4 regions of the Micromonospora sp. CNZ322 genome follow, and region 4 is predicted to be linked to each of the others. Evidence: riboswitches for the same ligand, from Rfam matches in the RefSeq annotation. Region 4 holds a riboswitch; each other region holds the start of a gene.
What was found. A riboswitch is a leader RNA that binds a small molecule or an ion and turns the genes downstream of it on or off. The one in region 4 is predicted to bind cobalamin.
Positions count from the first base shown of each region.

Region 1: another riboswitch for cobalamin. It lies ahead of FB453_RS25615 (acyl-CoA thioesterase); the one in region 4 lies ahead of cobN (cobaltochelatase subunit CobN).
Region 2: another riboswitch for cobalamin. It lies ahead of FB453_RS15015 (CbtB domain-containing protein); the one in region 4 lies ahead of cobN (cobaltochelatase subunit CobN).
Region 3: another riboswitch for cobalamin. It lies ahead of FB453_RS14975 (ribonucleoside-diphosphate reductase subunit alpha); the one in region 4 lies ahead of cobN (cobaltochelatase subunit CobN).

Region 1 is NZ_VITD01000012.1:197,423-202,426, reverse strand. It holds gene FB453_RS25635 (HEAT repeat domain-containing protein) at 1-827, shown strand, start outside; gene FB453_RS25630 (AEC family transporter) at 851-1,216, shown strand; gene FB453_RS25625 (DUF6924 domain-containing protein) at 1,400-1,861, opposite strand; gene FB453_RS25620 (zinc-dependent alcohol dehydrogenase family protein) at 2,410-3,402, opposite strand; gene FB453_RS25615 (acyl-CoA thioesterase) at 3,511-3,957, opposite strand; cobalamin riboswitch at 4,155-4,368, opposite strand; gene FB453_RS25610 (copper resistance protein CopC) at 4,500-5,004, shown strand, end outside.
Region 2 is NZ_VITD01000005.1:225,385-230,388, forward strand. It holds gene FB453_RS15010 (amidohydrolase family protein) at 1-661, opposite strand, end outside; cobalamin riboswitch at 934-1,078, shown strand; gene FB453_RS15015 (CbtB domain-containing protein) at 1,171-1,317, shown strand; gene FB453_RS15020 (CbtA family protein) at 1,308-2,078, shown strand; gene FB453_RS15025 (histidine phosphatase family protein) at 2,075-2,671, shown strand; gene FB453_RS15030 (MFS transporter) at 2,751-4,253, opposite strand; gene FB453_RS15035 (TetR family transcriptional regulator) at 4,434-5,004, shown strand, end outside.
Region 3 is NZ_VITD01000005.1:217,019-222,022, reverse strand. It holds gene FB453_RS14995 (ATP-binding cassette domain-containing protein) at 1-95, shown strand, start outside; gene FB453_RS14990 (aldo/keto reductase) at 92-1,111, shown strand; gene FB453_RS14985 (FadR/GntR family transcriptional regulator) at 1,122-1,844, opposite strand; gene FB453_RS14980 (enolase C-terminal domain-like protein) at 1,856-3,253, opposite strand; cobalamin riboswitch at 3,684-3,900, shown strand; gene FB453_RS14975 (ribonucleoside-diphosphate reductase subunit alpha) at 4,093-5,004, shown strand, end outside.
Region 4 is NZ_VITD01000002.1:532,635-537,638, reverse strand. It holds gene FB453_RS07535 (VOC family protein) at 39-734, shown strand; gene FB453_RS07530 (maleylpyruvate isomerase N-terminal domain-containing protein) at 837-1,604, shown strand; gene FB453_RS07525 (hypothetical protein) at 1,601-2,320, opposite strand; gene FB453_RS07520 (RNA polymerase sigma factor) at 2,313-2,894, opposite strand; gene FB453_RS07515 (hypothetical protein) at 3,022-3,357, shown strand; cobalamin riboswitch at 3,710-3,886, shown strand; gene cobN (cobaltochelatase subunit CobN) at 4,145-5,004, shown strand, end outside.

The sequences.
Region 1 (5,004 bases), on a different contig from region 4:
ATACGCCGGAGCTGCGCCGTGTGGGGCTGTGGGCCCTCGGGTTCGTGGTCGAAGCACAGGATGTCGAGCTGCTCGCCACGGCCGTGACCGACGCCGACCCAGAGATCAGGTCTATGGCGGTCGGATCGATCCCTGACCCAGCCGGCGACGACTGGGCATTCGGCGCGCTCGTCCTGGCGTTGCGTGACCTGAACGAGCAGGTCCGGGTATCGGCCGCAAGCAGGCTTGGCTACACCGGCCGCGTTGACGCGGTCGCACCGCTCGCTGCCCTCGCCGCCGACCCGACACCGCGAGTACGGTCCATGGTCGCCTACGCACTCGGGCGACTCGGCAGTCACGAGGCGATCCCGGCCCTGCAACGGCTCCTCCAGGACCCCGATCGGCACGTCCGCGAGAACGCCGCGGAAGCTCTCGGCTCGGTCGGAGGGCCGGCGGCGGTCGATGCGCTGCTGGTGCTGGCCGCCGACCAAGACGCACAACTGCGAGTCCAAGCCGCGAAAGCGCTGGCGAAGGCGGCTGACTCGGATCCCCGCGTTGCGCCGCAACTCACGATGCTGGCACGAGACGGCGAGGCCGCAGTACGAGCGGCCACCCTCAGCGGACTCGCCAGCGCCGATCGCGGGCCATCACTCCGGGGGCGACTCCTGATCGAATTGGCGGACGACCCAGATCCACTGGTCCGTCAGCGCGTCGCGGTCGTGGCACGACACCTCGCGCCCGACGCTGCCCCGGACATCCTCCACCGGTATACCCGCGACCCCAACCAGACCCTGCGCCAACTCGCCGCAACCGAACTGGGCCGACTAACCAACCCCACCGCTCGCTGACCCGGCAGCCCACAGTCAGCAATTTGCTGGCGAGACTGTCGGGCGCCGCGGTTCCGGCCGCCCTGGTCGCGCTCGGCGCGTCGATGCACCGCACGGCGCCGTCGCGGGCCGAGCCGGCCGAGTTGGCCGAGCTGGCCGAGCTGGCCGTGATCACCGCGCTGAAGCTCGTCGCACAGCCGGTCATCGCGTACGCAGCCGGGCTGGCCTTGCACCTATCCGCGCCACAGTTGCTCGCCGTGGTGGTGTGCGCAGGCCTGCCGACAGCGCAGAACACGTTCATCTTCAGCCAGGAGTACGGCGTCGGCGAGGCGGTGGCCAACCGGGCGGTGGTAGTGACTACGACGCTGTCGCTGGCCACCCTGGCCGCGGCGGCGGCGCTGCTCGGGTAGGTCCGTCAGCTGACTCGTCCAGCAATCATGGTGAGTCACGCCGACCATGGCGCTGGCGGCCGGGTCTGCAGCCACGATCATCGCCTGATGATTCGGCGGGCGATCTCGATGCCGTACTGGCCGTGAGGGTGTACGGACGGCTAATGCGCCATGCGGCGGCAGATGTTCGCATCAGGTTGCGTGTTAGTAGAAGCCGCGGAAGATGCCTTCGCCGTTCGCATTGTCGGCAAAATCTTCCCAGTCCATGTTCGAAATCGTGAGGTTGTTTTGAACCGACCACATCTCGGACGGCAGGACTCGGAACGTGGCACCGTACTGCGGCCCCTTGCCCTGGTCCTCTAGATCTTCCACGTAGTCGTAGAGGTTGACTACCAGGATCGGCCGATCAGGGTGGGTCAGCGCCTTCGTGTCGACGAGGAAGGCAACGGCATGATTGAAATCCGCGGGCACCACCTCCAGGAGCTGCGACGGCGTGATCCCCTCGAACGCACGATCATCGACGAATGCAACGAAAGCGGTGAACCCGTCTTCTGTCTGCGGTTCAGCGATCGCCGCCTGAATCGCTGTCCATTCCTGTGGATGGGCAAAATCGGTACGGATGACAAGGGATACGTCGGAACTCTGGTGCCACATGCGCTCATCCACGCACGGGAGGATAGGCCACCGGCAGCTGAGCGGACGTCACCCAACTGACGGCCGGGAGCACCATGGCTGACATCTTCGGTGCCGCCGAAGAGGTCTCCACCCCGAAGCGCCTGGCCAGGGCGTTGACCGTGGGATCGGAGTCTCAAATGACGGAACCGCGGCCGACCCCAGCAAGCCCCCCACAACGCTTCACATCGACCTACAGCACACCTACAGGCATGGCGTTAGGCGGCCCGAGACGCCGGCCGGCACCAGCCATCCCGGCAGCAGGACGCCTGACCACTTCGACCTCTACTGGGAGGTCACGCCGCACCGCTCCACCGCATCACCACAAATCACAGCCATCGTCTCTCTCCGGCGTCGGTGGGCACTTCGGGCGCGGAGACCGCTTCGCCAACCTGCACCCAATCTGCTCCCAGTTACAAGGCCAGGCCCACCAACAGCTCCTTACCGCCTTGACCTGCGCACACTCCCCTGCCAGGCCACATAGAACCTTGTCGACCGCTGCGTAGAACCGAAGAGCACTCTGCGGAAACGAACGGCTCGGCTCAACCGGCGACGTCCACGACGACCTTGCCCTCGGCGGTGCCGCCGGCGACCAGGTGGTGGGCGTCCATGACCGTGTCGAGCGTGAACCTGCGCCCGTCCAGTCGGGGGCGCAGCGCGCCGGCGTCGGCCAGCGCCGCGATCTCGCGCAGGATGTCGCCGTGGTGTTCGCGGCCCCGCCCGGTGAGCATCGGCAGCAACGTGAACACGCCGGAGTAGGTCGCGCCTCGGAACGACAGCGGGGCGAGCGAGTGTGAGCCCCAGCCCAGCGCGCTGACGACGTGCCCGTGGTAGGTGCGCACCGCCGCGAACGAGGCGTCGAGCGTCGCGCCGCCGACGTTGTCCATGACGATGTCGAACCCCTCGCCGCCGGTGTACCTCTCGACGTACTCCTCGACAGTGCTCGTGGTGTAGTCGATCGGCACGGCGCCCAGGCTCTCGATCACCCGCATGCTCGCCGGCCCGCCCGTGGCGTACGCCTCGGCGCCCCGCGCCTGGGCCAGTTGCACGCCCACGTATCCGACACCGCCGGCACCGCCGTGCACCAGCACCTTCTGCCCGGCGCGGACCCCGGCCCGGTCGACGAGCCCCTCCCAGGAGGTGATCGCCGCCAGTGGCAGCGCGGCGGCCTCCCGCATCGAGAGGGTGTTCGGCTTGCGGGCCAGCAGCCGGGCGTCTACTGCGGCGTACTCGGCAAGCGAACCCTGGAGGTCGCCCACGCCCCCGCACAGCCCGTACACCTCGTCTCCCGGCTCGAATCCGGTCACGTCCGCGCCGACCGCCGCGACGACGCCGGCAAGGTCCAGGCCGAGCACCGCGGGCAGCTCGACCCGCGCGTGCGCGGCCTTTCCAGCCTGGATCTTCGTGTCGAGCGGGTTGACCCCGCTGGCGACGATCCGCACCAGCACCTGGCCGGGCCCGGGGGTGGGATCGCCGATTTCCTCGACCGTCAGCGGAACGTCGAACTCCCGCAGCACCGCAGCGCGCATAACCATCCACACTCTCCGTGATCGAGGCTTCACGTGGACGCTATCCGACCGGATAGGCGGCGGGGCGGGTTCCTCGGACCGCGCCAGCGCCGCCACGGGCGGACCGCGCACGGGTCAGTCGTCTTCGGCACCGTCGAGGAGCGCCCGCCGCAGCGCCAGTCGGTGCTTCCGGCGGATCTCCGCCTCCCGGTACCGTCGCCGGTCCCCATCGGTCTCCGGCAGCAGCGGCGGCACGGTACGAGGCTGGCCGTCGTCGTCGATGGCGACCATGACCAGGTGGGCGGTTGCCACGTCGGTGGGCGGCACCGCCCGGTCCCACCGGTCGGCGGTCACCTTGACCGCCACCTCCATCGAGCTGCGGCCGGCCCAGGTGATCCGGGCGTCGACGTGCACGACGTCACCGACGCGCACCGCGCGGAGGAACGCCGTCTCGTCGATGGCGGCGGTCACCGCCGGTCCGTCGGAGTGCCGGGCGGCGACCACACCGGCGACGGAGTCGATGAGGTTGAGGATCCGGCCGCCGTGCACCGTACCCATCAGGTTGGTGTGGTGCTGGTCCATGATCTGCGAAAGGGTCAGGTGCGACGCCGACGGCGCTCGGCCGGCGATCGTGGTGGTGTCGTGCACAGCGGTAGTCCGTCCCTCGGGAAACCACACCGCCGGGTCGCGGACACACGCTGACGAGGACCTGGCCGTGCGCCACACGCACGACCCGTCACCCGCTCAGCCCACCCGCGAGGCCGACGGCAGCGCACACGGTTGTGTACGCGGTGCCGGCAGGTCTTCGGACTCGCGGGCCTGACCGGTCGCGCCGGTCCCCTACTGGCCGTCGCTTCCCAGGCCACTGGCCCAGTGCTGATGACGGCGGTCGTTCCCACTCACCGCTGCGGGGCAGCCCCGGATTTCCACCGGGTTCCCTCTTACGACGCCCAGCCGGTCACGACGGGGCGAACCAGCGCCGCCGGCGAGCATAGCTGGCCAGGGAATGTGTCCACCCGGGGCGTCCCGCCGGGGCGGCGGATGGCCTCATCGTCAACTTTTGTCGTCTGAGGAAGAAGATCGCCACCTCTTGAAAAAAGTCTCGCGAGGGTGAGGATATCCAGATGCGTCGTCTCCCCCAGACTTGCGGGCGGGTGGTCTCGGGCCTCCTCGCACTCCTCCTCGCCTCGGCGGTCGCCCTCCTCGCGTCCGCCCAACCCGCCGCAGCTCACGGGACCTTGGCCATGTCCACACCGGCGAGCGGCGCCACAGTGCGCGAGCCGTTGACGTCGGTGCAGCTTTACTTCACCGAGAAGGCTGCCGCCAACGCGTTCTTCACGATCACCGCCCCGGGCGGCACCCGTGTCGACAACGGCTGGTCGCAGGGGGAGCCGAAGCCGCTGGACAAGCCGGTGCGCGAGTACTTCCTGGTCAACGGACAGTTCGAGCCACGCGAGTACACCACGGGGTTCCCCGCGGTGGTGTCCGTCGCCCACCTGCCCGCCAAGGGTCAGTACTCGGTGAGCTACCTGTCGGTCGCCTCGGACGGCGACACCGTGCGGGGCACCCTGACCTTCCGCTACGACGGGCGGGTGACGGCAGCGCCGAAGGGATGGAGCCCGCCGTCGA
Region 2 (5,004 bases), on a different contig from region 4:
TCCAGGACTGGCCGTCCACCTCGGTCACCAGGCCGGAGAGCTTCGCCGTCGTGTTGGGCTCGGCCGCTAGCGCCAGCAGGTCGCGCTGCCAGTCACCGAGATCGGCGCGCCCGAGCGGGGGCTTGCCGAGGTGGTCCAGGACGAACCGCACCTGGGGCAGGTCGCGGACGAGCCGGGCGGCCGCCGGCAGCTGATGATGGCGCACCAGGAGGTCGAAGGCGAGGCCGGCGGCACCGACCGCGGCGATGCCGTGCCGCACGTCGGCGCGGTCGAGATAGGTCGGGTCGGGTTCGGACTGGACCAGGTGGCGGATCCCGACCAGCCGTTCGCCGCCGCGGGCCCTGCGTAGTCGGGCGAGGCGACGGTCGACATCGGCGGCGGTGAGGTCGACCCAGCCGACGACCCCGGCGATGAGGGGGTCGTCGGCCGCGATGCCGAGCAGCTCGGGCGTCTCCGACCGAACGGCGACGGACTGGACGACCACGGTCTGGGTGACCCCGGCGGCCCGGGTCGCCGGGGCGAGCTCGACCGGCGTGAAGTCGTCGTCGATCGCGGCCATGGTGTGCGGGTCGATCCAGGGCTGTGGGTGCCGCGCCCGGACCCAGAGGTGATGATGCGCGTCGACGATGCCCTGTCGTCGCGCAACCTCGCCGGTCGTCACCGGCCCCGTCCTGTGTGTTCGTCCACTCTGCACCCCGCCCCGCCGCTGATCGAAACCCTCCGGGTCGACCCGGAGCCACAGAGCCGATCTGGCAGGTTGACCATGTTAGCGGTAACAGAGTGTTCACGAGTCGCGGAACGCGCGCTACGACCGGCTTGCGGCAGTGTCGCCTTTTGGTCTGACGAATCCGCCGGCACCCTGCGGCTCGGTCGGCTCGTTGACCGACCGGTGGGTGCCGCGTTCGGTGCCCGGGGTCCGGGTTGACCGCCCGAGGCGGCACCGCTACCGTCGACCCACTATCTGCGGCGACGCGAGGGAAGCCGGTGTGAATCCGGCGCGGTCGCGCCACTGTGAGCGGTCCCCAACCACAACTGGGGGCCGCGAGCCAGGACGCTCGGTCGTCCGCAGCCTTGCGATGGGGACGCGTCATCCCTGGGGAGGTTCGTGTATTCATGTCTAGCTCCGCTTCCAGCCAGCCGGTAATGCATCCCGCTGGCAGTGTCCGTCTAATGTGGACGGTTCTGGCGACCGTTGCCGTGCTCACCCTGCTGGCGTACCTCGTCGCCTTCGACCAGGGGGCGGTGTCGCGCAGCGGCATGTACCTGCACGAGCTGATGCACGACGGCCGGCACCTGCTGGGCGTCCCGTGCCACTGAACACCACCGCCGCTCCCCCGTTCCTCGCCGTCCTCGTCCGCGGGCTGCTGGCCGGCCTGATCGCCGGCCTGCTGGCCGGGGCGTTCGCGTACGTCGCTGGCGAACCGCACGTCGAGGCAGCCATCGCCATCGAGGAGGCGGCGACGCACGGTGAGCCCGCCGCCGGTGCGCACGATCACGAGGACGCCCTGGTCGGCCGGACGGGTCAGCGCGGCGGTCTGTTCCTGGCCACCGGCCTGTTCGGGGCCGCGATGGGTGGCCTGCTGGCCACGGCGTACGTCCTGCTGTCCCGGCGGCGTCGCGGCGACGACGACGGGCGGGCGGGTCTGCTGCTGGCCGGCGCGGCGCTGCTCGGCGCGGTGATCGTGCCGTTCGTCAAGTACCCGGCGAACCCGCCGGCGGTCGGCGACCCGGCCACCATCAACCAACGGACCGTCACCTACCTGTTGATGGTGGTGCTCGGGCTGGTGGCCGTGTGGGCCGGCTCGCTGGGCTACCGGTCGGTCGGTGCCCAGGCGCCGACGTGGCTGCGCGCCGCCGGGGCCACGGGCGGGTTCCTGCTGGTCACGGCAGTGTCGTACGTGGTGATGCCGTCCTTCCAGGAGGTTCCGGCGGACTTCCCGGCGACCCTGCTGTGGAGTTTCCGACTGGCCTCGCTCGGCACCCAGGTCGTGCTCTGGACCGGCATCGGCCTGCTGTTCGCGGCCCTGATGCACCACGAGCGGCGTCACCGGGCCGGCACCGCACTGCCGAGCACGTGACCGGCACCAGCCTTCGGCTGGTCGCCCACGGTCACACCGCCGCTCTGCGCCGGGCCCGCTTCGGCGGCGCCGACGACGGCCTGGACGAGGGTGGCCTGCGTGCCGCACTCGCCCAGGCCCAGGCGGGCGCAGACCGGCGCGGGCCCCTCGGCGTCAACGCCACCTGCCTGTCCAGCCCCGCGGTGGCCGCCCGACAGACCGCCGACGCCTTCGGCCTGCTGCCGACGATCGAGACCGCGTTGGCCGACTGTGACTACGGGGACTGGTCCGGACGGTCGCTGGAGGAGATCGCTGAATCGCAGCCGCAGGCGCTGCACGACTGGCTGTCCGCACCGGAGTCTGCGCCGCACGGCGGTGAGTCCGTCACGGCCGTGCGGGATCGGGTCGGCGGCTGGCTGGACGAGCAGCAGGAAGCCGGTGGACGCGTCATCGCGGTCACCCACCCACTGGTGATCCGGGTCGCGGTGGTGCACGCCCTCGGTCTTCCGATGGCGACGTACCGGCAGGTGGACGTGGAGCCCCTGGCCGTCGTCCGGCTCACCAGCCGGGGTGCGCGCTGGCAGCTCCGCCTCAGCGCACCGCGAGCAGGTTGAGGTCGAACCGAACGGCGCAGGCCGTGGCCACCAGGAGTGGACACGGCCTGCGCTCGTTCGGCGACTGTCAGCCGCCTGCTCAGTGGTGCCGGTGGGGCAGGTGCAGCTCGACCGGCTCGGGCGGAAGGTCGTCGACACCGGCGGCGACGGCCTGTTCGTGACGGCGACGCGCCGAGGGCAGGGCGAGTGCCGCGAAGACGGCCAGGACCGCGACGCCCGCGCACACCCAGAAGCCGGCGGTGAACGCCGCGTCGGTGGGCAGCCCCGTAGGGGTGCTGTTCGACGTGATGACGGCCGCCACGACCGCCGCGCCGATGCTGCTGCCGATGGTGCGGGCGATGGTGTTGACGCCGCTCGCCTCGCCGGTCTGCCCCGCCGGGACGCTCTCGATGATGGCGTTGGACATCGCCGCGAACGCCAGGCCGATGCCGGCGCCGGTGAGCACCCCGGAGAGCAGCACCTGCCAGGTCGCGCCGTGCGCGAGAGCCGGCAGCGCGAATGCGACGACGACCGCGACAGTGCCGAGGAACATCGGAACCTTGGGACCGAAGCGACGGTCCAGCAGGCCCGCGAGGGGACCGAAGACCACCATCATCAGAACGGTGGGCAGCAGGAACAGGCCCGCCTGGGACACCGTCTTGCCGAACCCGTACCCGGTGGCGGCGGGAAGTTGCAACAGGGTCGGCACCAGCACGAACGTCCCGAACATCGCGAAACCGAGGATCAGGGCGACGAGGTCGGTGGCCCAGACACCGCGAATCCGCATCAGGCGCATGTCGATGAGCGGCTCGCGTACGCGTAGCTCGACCCGGACGAACACCACCATCGCGACCGCGCCGAGCAGGAACAGGCCGATTGTCTTCGGCTCGGTCCAGCCCCAGCCCTGCCCCTTGCTCACGGCCAGCAGCAGCGAGACCAGCGAGACCGACAGGATGGCCGCGCCGAGCATGTCGAGCCGCCCGGGCGTGCGGACCCGCGACTCGGGCATTCCGAAGATGGCTCCGAGCAGCGCGACGACGACGAGGACCAGCGGCAGCCAGAACAGCCAGTGCCACGACAGGTGCTCCACGATCGGGCCCGCGGCCACGATGCCGACACCGGCGCCGACCCCGAAGATCGCCGACAGCAGGCCGACGGTGACGCCGACCTTCTCCCGGGGCAGTTGGTCGCGGACGATGCCGATCGACAACGGCAGGATCGCTCCGGCGGCTCCCTGTAGCGCCCGCGCGACGATCAGCACTGTCAGGTTGGGGGCCAGGGCGGCGAGCAGGGTGCCCGCGGCCAGGGCCGCGAGGACGCCGATGAGGACCCGACGCTTGCCGATCATGTCACCGAGACGTCCGAGAATGGGCGTCAGCACCGAGGCGGCCAACAGGTACGCCGTGAGCACCCAGCTGATGTCTCCGGTCGAGACGCCCAGGTCCCTTCCGATGGTCGACAGCGCGGGCGCCACCAGCGACTGGAGCACCGCGAACGCCAGGCCGCCCAGCGACAGGTACAGCACCAGAAGGGTGCTGTTGGCGCGCGGGGTGGCGCCGGGCGCGGAGCCGAGGCGGGTCGGCTCCTCGATGGTGTGGGTCATGGAATCCCCGAACTAGATGTAAACGTTTGCTGACTTAGCCAGTATGCGCAGCCTGGGGCCCATGTCAACAGTCGTTTACCTCACCCTCGGACCGCACCGGACGTTGCGGTCGGCGGGAAGTCAACATATGTTTACTTACTAGGCATCGACGCCGAGCCAGAGCGACAGAGAGGACGCGTCGTGACAGCAGAACCGCCTGTCCCCGCGACCAGCAACACCGCCGGCGAACCGGCCCAGCGTCGCCGTCGGGACGCGGCCGAGACCCGGCAGTTGCTGCTCGACGCCGCTCGCCAACGCTTCGCCCGGGACGGCTACGCGGCCACCACTGTCCGGGACATCGCCGACGACGCGGGCGTCAACGTGGCGCTCATCAGCCGCTACTTCACGTCCAAGGACGGCCTGTTCGAGGCGTGCCTGCGGGCGGCCGGCGACGAGCTGCGCCGAACCACCGGCCAGACGCCGGCCGACCGGGTGCCCGAGGCCATCGCCCGGCACATCGCCGACCTCGGCGCGGCAGGCCTGTCGAGCCAGCTGTCACTGCTGTTGCGATCGTCCGGAGACGCGGGGGCCGACGAGATCCGGCGCGGCGTGCTGGTCCGTTCCAGTGAACAGCTGGCGGCGGCTCGCGGGTGGCGTCCGGGCGAACCGGGCAGCGAACAGCTCCTGCTCCGCGCCCAGATGGCCCTCGCCGCCGGCATCGGAGTCGCGGTGCTGCGATCGTCGATCCGGCTTGAACCGCTGAGTTCCGCCA
Region 3 (5,004 bases), on a different contig from region 4:
GGCGCGCCGCCCAACTCCGCGCCGACGAGGTCACCACCGACGATCTGGTCGCGGCGATGACCGGCAGCACCAACGTGGATCGGGACGAGCGGTGACGGCTGTCGCCCAGCGGGGCGCGCGCGATCCCGCCCGTCCGGCGACCCGCAGCGGCGTCGGTTCGCCGCTGCGGCTGAGTCCACTGGGCTTCGGCGCCTCCCAGGGCGGCAATCTCTACCGCGCGACGTCGGACGAGCAGTTCGCCGCCGCGGTGGACACCGCGTGGGCAGGCGGCGTCCGATACTTCGACACGGCACCGCACTACGGGCTGGGCCTGTCCGAACGGCGCCTGGGCGCGGCCCTGCGCGCCCGCCCGCGCGGCGAGTACGTGGTCTCAACGAAGGTCGGCCGGCTGCTCGTGCCGTCACCGGAGACGGCGCACCGGCGTGATCCGGAGGGGTTCGACGTTCCCGCCGACCATCGCCGGGTCTGGGACTTCAGCCGCGACGGCGTACACCGTTCCCTGCAGGCCAGCCTTCGGCGCACCGGCCTGGACCGGATCGACGTGGTGTATCTGCATGACCCGGACGAGCACTGGGAGCAGGCCGCGCGCGAGGCGATCCCGGCATTGGTGGAGCTGCGGGAACAGGGCGTGATCGGTGCCGTCGGGGCCGGGATGAACCAGTCCGCGATGCTGGCCCGCTTCGTGGCGGAGACCGACGTGGACGTGGTGATGTGCGCCGGCCGGTACACCCTGCTGGAGCAGGGCGCCCTGACCGACCTGCTGCCCCTCGCGCAGGCCCGCCACGTCGGCGTGGTGGTCGCCGGCGTCTACAACTCCGGGCTGCTGGCCCGGGACATGCCGCCGACCGACGCCGTCTACGACTACCGGCAGGCGCCGGCAGAGGTGATTGATCAGGCCCGCCGGATAGCGCGGGTCTGTCAGATGTACGGCGTCACGCTGCCCCAGGCGGCGTTGGCGTTCGTCCGTCGTCACCCGGCCGTGGTCTCGACGGTGGTCGGCATGCGCGACGAGGCCCAGGTGACCGAAACCCTGCGTCGATCTGCTGTCGACGTCCCGGATCAGCTCTGGACGGCGTTGTACGACGAGGGGCTGCTCGACGTGCAGCCGTGAGGATCGGCCGTCACGACCGGGCCGTCTCGATGCTGGCGTCAGCGTCGTCGGGTAACCCCTGCAACGACTCCTCCACGCCGATCAGGTGGTTGGCCATCCGGGTGCGCGCCCGCTCCGGGTCGCGCGCCACGAGGGCCTTCAGGATCGCCACGTGTTCGTCATGGGTCCGCAGGTCCGCGCCCTCCTCGTGCAGACTCCGCCAGAGCCGGCCACGGATGGTGCGCCCGGCGAAGGCTTCGATCAGGCCGACCAGCACCGGATTCTCGGCGTGCACCGCGATGATCCGGTGAAAGGCGATGTCGATCTCCATGATCCGCTCGTGGTCCGGCGGTGACTGGCCGATCAACCGGGCCGCCTCGTCGAGCAGGTCACCCGCCTGGGTCAGGGCCTCGTCGGTGATCCTGGTCGCCGCCAGGCAGGCGGCCTCGCACTCCAGCAGACGGCGAACGGTGTGGATGTGGCGGGGGTCGCCCTGGCCCTGGAAGTCCACCACGAAACCCATCGGGGCCAGCAGTTGTGGCGCGTCGAGGTTGGTGACGTAGGTGCCGTCGCCCTGGCGGATGTTGACGATGCCGAGGATCGACAGGGCCGACATCCCCTCGCGCAGGGACCCCCGCGAGACACCGAGCTGCTCGGCGAGGTCCTTCTCGATGGGCAGCCGGTCCCCGGGCCTGAACTGCCCTTCGAGGATCATCCGCTTGATGCCGTTGACCACTTCGTCAGTGCGAGACATGACCGACCCCCCTAGCGGCCGGCGGGGGTGGCCTTCCCACCCGCGATCACGTACGCCGCCTCCGGAGATGACACGGTAGTCGGGTCTGTCGCCGCCCAGTAGTGGCCGTCGGGAAACCGGTAGAGCGCCACCGACTCCTGACGCATCCGGGTGGAGTAGCCGGGCTGGCTGGGCAGGACGTATCCGCTGCCGGAACCGGTGTCCCGGATGATGCAGGGATCGGTGAAGTGCTCGTGCAGGTGGTCGACGAACTCGGTGACCCGGTTGGTGAGGTCCCCCGAGATCGCGACGTAGTCGAGCACCGACACGTGTTGGACCATCTCGCACAGCCCGACACCGCCGGCGTGCGGGCACACCGGGACGTCGAACTTCGCGGCGAGCAGCAGCACGGCGACGATCTCGTTGATGCTGGCCAACCTGCCGGTGTCGAGCTGGCAGAAGTCGATGGCCTCGGCCTGGAACAGCTGCTTGAACATCACCCGGTTGTGGCAGTGTTCGCCGGTGGCGACGCCGATCGGCGCGACGGCGCGGCGGACGGCCGCGTGGCCCAGGATGTCGTCGGGGCTGGTCGGCTCCTCGATCCACAGTGGCGTGAACTGGGCGAGGGCGGTGACCCACTCGATGGCCTGACCGACGTCCCACACCTGGTTGGCGTCGATCATCAGGTTGCGATCCGGCCCGAGGATCTCGCGCGCGATCGCGCATCGGCGGATGTCGTCGTCGAGGTTGGCGCCCACCTTGAGCTTGACGTAGCCGTAGCCGGTGTCCACCGCTTCCTGACAGAGCCGGCGCAGCTTGTCGTCGCCGTAGCCGAGCCAACCCGCGGATGTGGTGTAGGCGGGGTAGCCGGTCCGGTCGAGCTCGGCGAGGCGGGCGGCCTTCGTGCCCTCCTTGGCCCGCAGGATGGCCAGTGCCTCGTCGCGGGTCAGCGCGTCGGAGAGGTAGCGCAGGTCCGCGATGTCGACGAGTTGCTCGGGGGACATGTCGACGAGCAGCCGCCACAGCGGCTTGTCGGCGAGCCGGGCGACCAGGTCCCACGATGCGTTCAGCACGGCGGCCAGGGACAGGTGGACGACGCCCTTCTCGGGGCCGAGCCAGCGCAGTTGCGAGTCGGAGGTGAGGAGGCGGTAGACCGCGCCCATGTCCGCTGCCATCGTCGCCACGTCCAGGCCCACCAGGAGCTGTGCCTGGTGGACCGCCGCCGCCGCGACGATGTCGTTGCCTCGACCGATGGTGAAGGTCAGGCCGTGCCCTGCGAGTGGCGCGCCCACGCCGTCGACGCCGTCGGTGTGCAGGACGACGTAGGCCGCCGAGTAGTCGCCGTCCTTGTTCATGGCGTCTGACCCGTCAGCGGTCAGGGAGGTGGGGAAGCGGACGTCTTCGACGGTGACGGCGGTGATCTGCGGCATGCGCTCCTCGCCCGGCTAGGCTAAAGATCAGATGATCACTGGGAGTATACGGAGGGCCGCTCCGGCGCGTCAACGATGTCGATCATCGCAGGCCCGCAGACATATGATGTTTGCCTCGCCGTGCTGATCCGCCTTGCCGCCCATCATGCCGGTTGACGGGTGAAGGTGGCGGGAGTGGCGGTCCGTGGAGATTGGATGTTCCATCCCATCACGGGGCATTGACGGTGGCGTATGAGTGCGGCCTGCGCCACCCTGGTCTCGATACGTCAAATCTCTGTCGACTGTCGACACCCGCCCGAAGAGCCCGTCTCCGGTGCCGGGCGTCGGTCGGCCTGGCGTGGCCGGCCGGGGTGGTGACGGTGGTCACCGAGTCGGCACCGACACGCCCGAGAACGACATGTGGGGTGTGACAACGGCTGCGTCCCTATATATGGTGTCGAGCGCAGCTGGTTCGGCCGCTCATCCGGGGTGGTCGAGGCAACAGGGAACCCGGTGGAAATCCGGGACTGTCCCGCAGCGGTGAGTGGGAACGACCGCCGTCAACAGCACTGGGCCACCAATCGGCCTGGGAAGCGACGGCCAGTAGGAGACCGGCGACACCGGTCGTGCCCGCGAGTCCGAAGACCTGCCAGCGCGCCGCGTACCCGTACCCGGGTGGGCGGCGGTCCGAGGCCGCGTGGGACGGCTGACGCCCCCTGACCCACGCCGGGCTGGCGTGGCGTCCGTTGGTGTCTGTCCCCTCGCGTCCGGGCCACCAGGTCTCGAACTCCGAGGAGCGAGTGGTGACAGTCACCGAGGTAGTCCCGACCAGCGGCGACGCGACAGTGCGGCGGACGCCGATGCAGGTCCGCAAGCGCGACGGCGGCACCGAACCCGTGGACGTGAACAAGATCGTCCGAGCGGTTGAACGGTGGGCCGACGACCTGACCGACGTCGACCCGATGCGGGTGGCCACCCGTACCATCAGCGGCCTCTACGACGGCGCGACCACTGCCGAACTGGACCGGCTGTCCATCCAGACCGCGGCCGAGATGATCGGTGAGGAGCCGCAGTACTCGCGCCTCGCCGCGCGGCTGCTGGCCGGTTACGTCGACAAGGAGGTGCGTCGACAGGGCATCACCTCGTTCAGCGCGGCGATCCGGGTCGGCCACGCCGAGGGCCTGATCGGTGACGACACCGCCGCGTTCGTCGCCGCGCACGCCGCGACCCTCGACCACGCCATCGACCCGGACGGCGACCGCCGGTTCGAGTACTTCGGCCTGCGCACCGTGTACGACCGCTACCTGCTGCGCCACCCCACCAGCCGACTGGTGCTGGAGACCCCCCAGTACTGGCTGCTGCGGGTGGCCTGCGGTCTGTCCCGGACGGCCGACGAGGCGGTCGACTTCTACCGGCTGATGTCCAGCCTGGCCTACCTGCCCAGCTCACCGACCTTGTTCAACTCCGGCACCCGGCACACCCAGATGTCCTCCTGCTACCTGGTCGACTCCCCGCTCGACGAGCTGGACTCGATCTACCAGCGGTACGCCCAGGTCGCCAACCTGTCCAAGTTCGCCGGTGGCATCGGCATCGCGTACTCCCGGGTCCGCTCCCGGGGCGCGCTGATCCGGGGCACGAACGGGCAGTCCAACGGGATCGTGCCGTGGCTGCGCACGCTGGACGCGAGCGTCGCCGCGGTGAACCAGGGTGGCCGGCGCAAGGGCGCGGCCTGCGTCTATCTGGAGCCGTGGCACCCGGACATCGAGGAGTTC
Region 4 (5,004 bases):
GGGGACAGACCCTTACGGGCGCGTGTGAGGATGTCTAGGTGGAACAGACACTGGGTCGGCAGGCGGCCTCGGACGCGGTCAGCGACCAGGGATGGCGGTATTTGCTGGGCGCGTTGCGCACGTCGGTCCCCGTCGGCTCATTGGTCCAGGCAACCGAGGCGGCGGCGCGTGCGGTGGCGGCGTGCGGTAGCGACGCCGACGGGCACCTACGCGCTGATATCCGACCAGACCGGGTCGTCCTGACCCTGCAGTCGGCGGATCGGGCGTCGCTCACCGCTTGCGATATCGACCTTGCGCATCGGATTTCCGCCGCCATGCGGAACGTCGGGCTACGGACGGAGCCTGAGATTGGTACGGGAGCTTCGCGGTCGGTGCAGCTCGTGGAGATCGCTGTCGACGCGCTCGACATCGCAGCGGTCCGGCCGTTCTGGAAGGCCGTGCTGGGCTACACGGACGAGGCGGGAGCCGACGGTCCCAGGGATCCGATCGTCGACCCGGTCGGGCAGGGGCCGGCGATGTGGTTTCAGCAGATGGATCAGCCACGCCCGGACCGGAATCGCATCCACTTCGACATCTGCGTCCCGCACGACGAGGCACCACGACGGATCGAAGCCGCGCTGGCGGCCGGCGGCCGACTTGTATCCGCGTCCCATGCTCCCGCCTTCTGGGTTCTCGCCGATATCGAGGGTAACGAGGCTTGTGTGACGACCTGGCAGGGCCGAGACGACTCGTAGACCGGGCTGACCGTCAGCGCTCCGCTCGGCTGTCGATGCGTTCGTCAGACAAATTCGCTGTCCGTGGTCGGAGCGTACTGGTACACAACCGAGGTGCAGAACATGTTGGATTTTCCTGAGGTCCTGCGGCTGATCGAAGACCGCTCGGCCGCGGTCCGCGCCGCGATCGCGTCCGCCCCCGACCTTGACGTCCAGGTCCCGACCTGTCCGGACTGGACGCTGCGCGAACTGGCACAGCATCTCGGCGACGGCCGCCGGCGTCAGGCCGCCATCATCGCGGCGGGCCCGGGCGCCGAGCCCCCGGCGAGGACGGACCCGAAGGGCGCCCCGACCGCACCCCGGGACCGCGAAACCCTGGACGCCTGGCTCGCCGAGTCGACCGAGCTCATGCTCGATGCGATGCGCGCGGCCGGCCCGGACCGCGGCTGCTGGACCTGGTGGGGCCGCTCGCAGGCCCCGCAGACCAGCGGAGCCGTGGCCCGGCACCAGATCCAGGAGTTGGCCGTCCACACCTACGACGCCCAGCTCACCCAGGGGGCCACGCAGCCGCTGCCGACGGACGTCGCGGTCGAGGGCGTCGACGAGTTCCTGACGACTGTCGCGGCGACGACAGTCCCCTGGCCGTTCAAGCCGGCGACCATCGACCTGCACACGGCCGAGGGCCGCTCCTGGCGCCTGACCCTCAACGCCGACGGCGTCCGTTGCGACGACCTCGCTGCCGACGCGGAGCCGGGCGACATGGCGATGCGAGGCGCAGCGAGCGAACTGGTCCTCTACTTCTACGACCGCGTCCCGCTCGACGACCTGGAGACCACCGGCGACACCCAGCCGATGGAGCAGCTCGCGGACTGGGACCCGAACGCGTACTAGCCCAGTGAGCGCGCGATCTCGATCGCCTCGGCCTTGGTGAGGGTGCCCTCGAGCCGGTAGCTCACGTCGTTGTCCTGCCAGATCAGGGTCGAGGCGGCCAGTCGGGCGGTCTCCCTGCGGATCTCGCCCGCCCGGTCCACGTAGGACAACGCGTGTGGGCCGTCGACCCAGATGGCGAAGTCGCCGTTCACGTGAACCCAGTTCGCGCCCGGCGGGGTGACCTCCTTGTGAAAGGCCAGGTCGAGGTGACCGTCGAACGCGTCGACGCGCAGCGCGCCCCCGTCGTAGAGCAGCGTCGCCACCCGGTACCGGCCCGTGGCGTCCGGGTCGGCCACCAGCACCCGCTCCGGCGTGCCCAGCATCGTCGGCAGGCGGATCGGGAACCGCACCGCCCGTTGCGCCTCGTCCAGGGCGACGGTCCGCTGCCCGGGCAACGGCGACGCGGTGCCGGAGGGCTGCGTCGGGGCGGGCGAGGTGGCGATGCTGACCCCGGCGAAGCGCAGCAGCCCCGTGACGACGTCGGCGATCGCGGCCCGCGTCGGCGGCAACAGCGCCACCAGCAGGGCGATGAGCGCCACCGCGGCGAGCGACCGCCACCGACGCCGTCGTGGCGCGGGCGTGCCGAGTCGTACGCGGACGCGGGCGGTCACGTCGGGCGGATCGGGGGTGTCCAGCCAGGCGGACAGGTCGCGCAGTTCCCGTTCGAGGTCACCCATGCCGGACCTCCTCACGGTCGAGCAGGCCGCGAAGCTTCGCCAGCGCCCGGGACGTCCGCGACTTCACAGTGCCTCGGGGCCAACCCAGAGCCGCCACCGTCTCCTCCTCGGTGAGATCGAGGAAGAACCGGCAGACGATCACCTCACGGTCCCGTACCGGCAACTGTCGCAGGGCCTGCACCAGCGACGCCCGGCGCTCCCCGGCGAGGACCGCGCCGACCGCGTCGTCCTCGGCGATCTCGGACGTCGGGTCCGCTGCCGCCGCCCGCAGGACGAGCCCGTCGCGCCGGCCACGGGAGCGGTGCAGGTTGCGGGTCTCGTTCGCGACGATGGCGAGCAGCCACGACCGGAAGGACGCGTCACCCCGGTAACGGGACAGCTTCCGGTACGCCTTCACGAACGCCTCCTGGATGACGTCCTCGGAGTCCGAGCCCGCGCCGAGCAGCACCGCGGTCCGGTACGCGGACGCGGTGTGCCGGGCGACCAGGAGGTTGTACGCCTCCAGGTCACCTGCCCGAGCGCGGGTGACGAGCGCCTCGTCGTCCAGGGGAGCCTCCGTTCGGATCACACTCATGACACCGCCCACCCGCCGCGGGTTCCACAGGATTTCCCGACGCAGGTCAGCTCTCTCCCATCCGGCGTGCAGCGTATTGCCAGGAACCGGTGCTGCACTGGAGGGACGTCGAGGAGAGGGGCGGGGCATGAGCTGGTTCAACCGCCGGTCACGGGGTGCCGAGGCGACCCCGACGAAGCTGGACCGGGAGGCGACCCGCGACGACCTCGCGGCGCTGGAGGCGTTCGTGGCCACTCGGCGCGGGGTGGAGTTCTACCTGGAACCGGAGACGACGGCGACGGACACCACTGTGGTGGCGATCGCCCACGACGGCGAGTGGATCCGCCGCCGTACCGGAACGCCCCGCGCGGCCGGGGGCATCGCCCGCAAGCACGCGGTGCCGCTGTACGAGGCGGCGCGCACCGGCTACCCGGAGCGGATGCGGACCTGGAGCCGGGCCCACCCGGAACGCCACGCCCGCTGATCGGGGCGTCGAGCGGTGTCGGTCGTCGCGCGTGGCGTGTTCGGTCCCGGGCGTGTGTCGTTCGGCGCCTTTAGAGCTGAATCGTTGGCGACATCGCCGTACGTCCGGACCTGAAGCCGAGACGCGGACCGGAAGCCGAGGCGGCTGAATCGTCTACGACATCAGCTCCAAAGGGGCCGCGTGAACACTCCGCCCCCGGCCACGGGCCACTCCGCGAGGCCGGTCAATCAGTCCGCCCAGCCGCCGTTGCGGCGAGAGGCATCACCCGCACGCCGATATTTTCGCAGGTCAATGTGGTGGGCGTGGTCGGATGGTGGTGGGGTCCGCGTTGACCGGCGGCGCGGCGGTGTGGCAGCATTCGCGGCCTGACGGCAGTGAAGGAAGTCGGTGCGAATCCGACGCGGTCCCGCCACTGTCACCGGGGAGCGATCCCCCCTCGTGAGTCACGGCCGTGTGTCTGCGGTTGGAAGGCCGGGGGAGAGCGTCGATCCGGAAGCCAGGATACTTCGGCCGTCGGGACGTACCCCAGGGCGTGGACACCCGAGGAGGACCCGATGACGCACGGCGTCTCATTCATCGACGATTGTCGTCGTATTGCGCTCCAGGCAGCGCATTCCAAGGACACCGGCCACCGGCACCGCTGAGCTGATCGCCCGGCGCTGACCGGCCCCGACCCATGCGTCGGTGTGCCGTTCGCTCGGGCCGTCGTACCGGCTGACGCCGTACCCACCCGAATCGCCCCGGTCGCCCCCGTGAGGGCCCAGGGCGTCACTTTCCGGAGCCTGCCGTGCGCATCCTGCTGCTGTCCACCGCCGACACCGACCTGCTGGCCGCCCGCGCCAGCGGCGCCGACTACCGGCTCGCCAACCCCGCGCGGGTCGCCGCCGACGAGGTGCCCGCCCTGCTCGACGGGGTCGCCCTCGTCGTCGTACGCCTGCTCGGCGGTCGGCAGGCGTGGCCGGACGGCCTCGCCGCGGTGCTCGCCACCGGCGTGCCGACGGTCGTGCTCGGCGGCGAGGCGCTGCCCGACGCGGAGCTGATGGCCATCTCCACAGTGCCGTCCGGGGTGGTCACCCAGTCGCTGGCGTACCTGGTGGAGGGCGGTCCGGACAACCTGGGGCAGTTGGCCCGGTTCCTCTCCGACACGGTGCTGCTCACCGGGGAGGGGTTCGCCGCACCCGCGCCCACCCCGGCGTACGGCGTGCACGGCGAACACCCCGCCGACCCGGATCGGCCCACGGTGGGGATCGTCTTCTACCGGGCGCACGCCCTCGCCGGCAACACCGACTTCGTCGACGTGCTCGCGGACGCGGTCCGCAAAGCGGGCGGCAACCCGCTGCCGATCTTCTGCGGCTCGCTGCGCGGGCTGACCGCGGGCGCCGGCCCACTCGGACTCTTCGCCCGCTGTGACGCGCTGCTGGTCACGGTGCTCGCGGCCGGCGGCGCGGTCGCCGCGGACGCCTCCGGTGGCGGCGACGAGGACGCCTGGGACGTCGGTGCGCTGGCCGCCCTGGACGTGCCGGTCATCCAGGCGCTCTGCCTCACCAGCACCCGCGCGCAGTGGGCCGACAGCGACGCCGGCCTGTCCCCTCTGGATGCCGCCATGCAGGTGGCCATCCCCGAGTTCGACGGCCGGATCGTCACCGT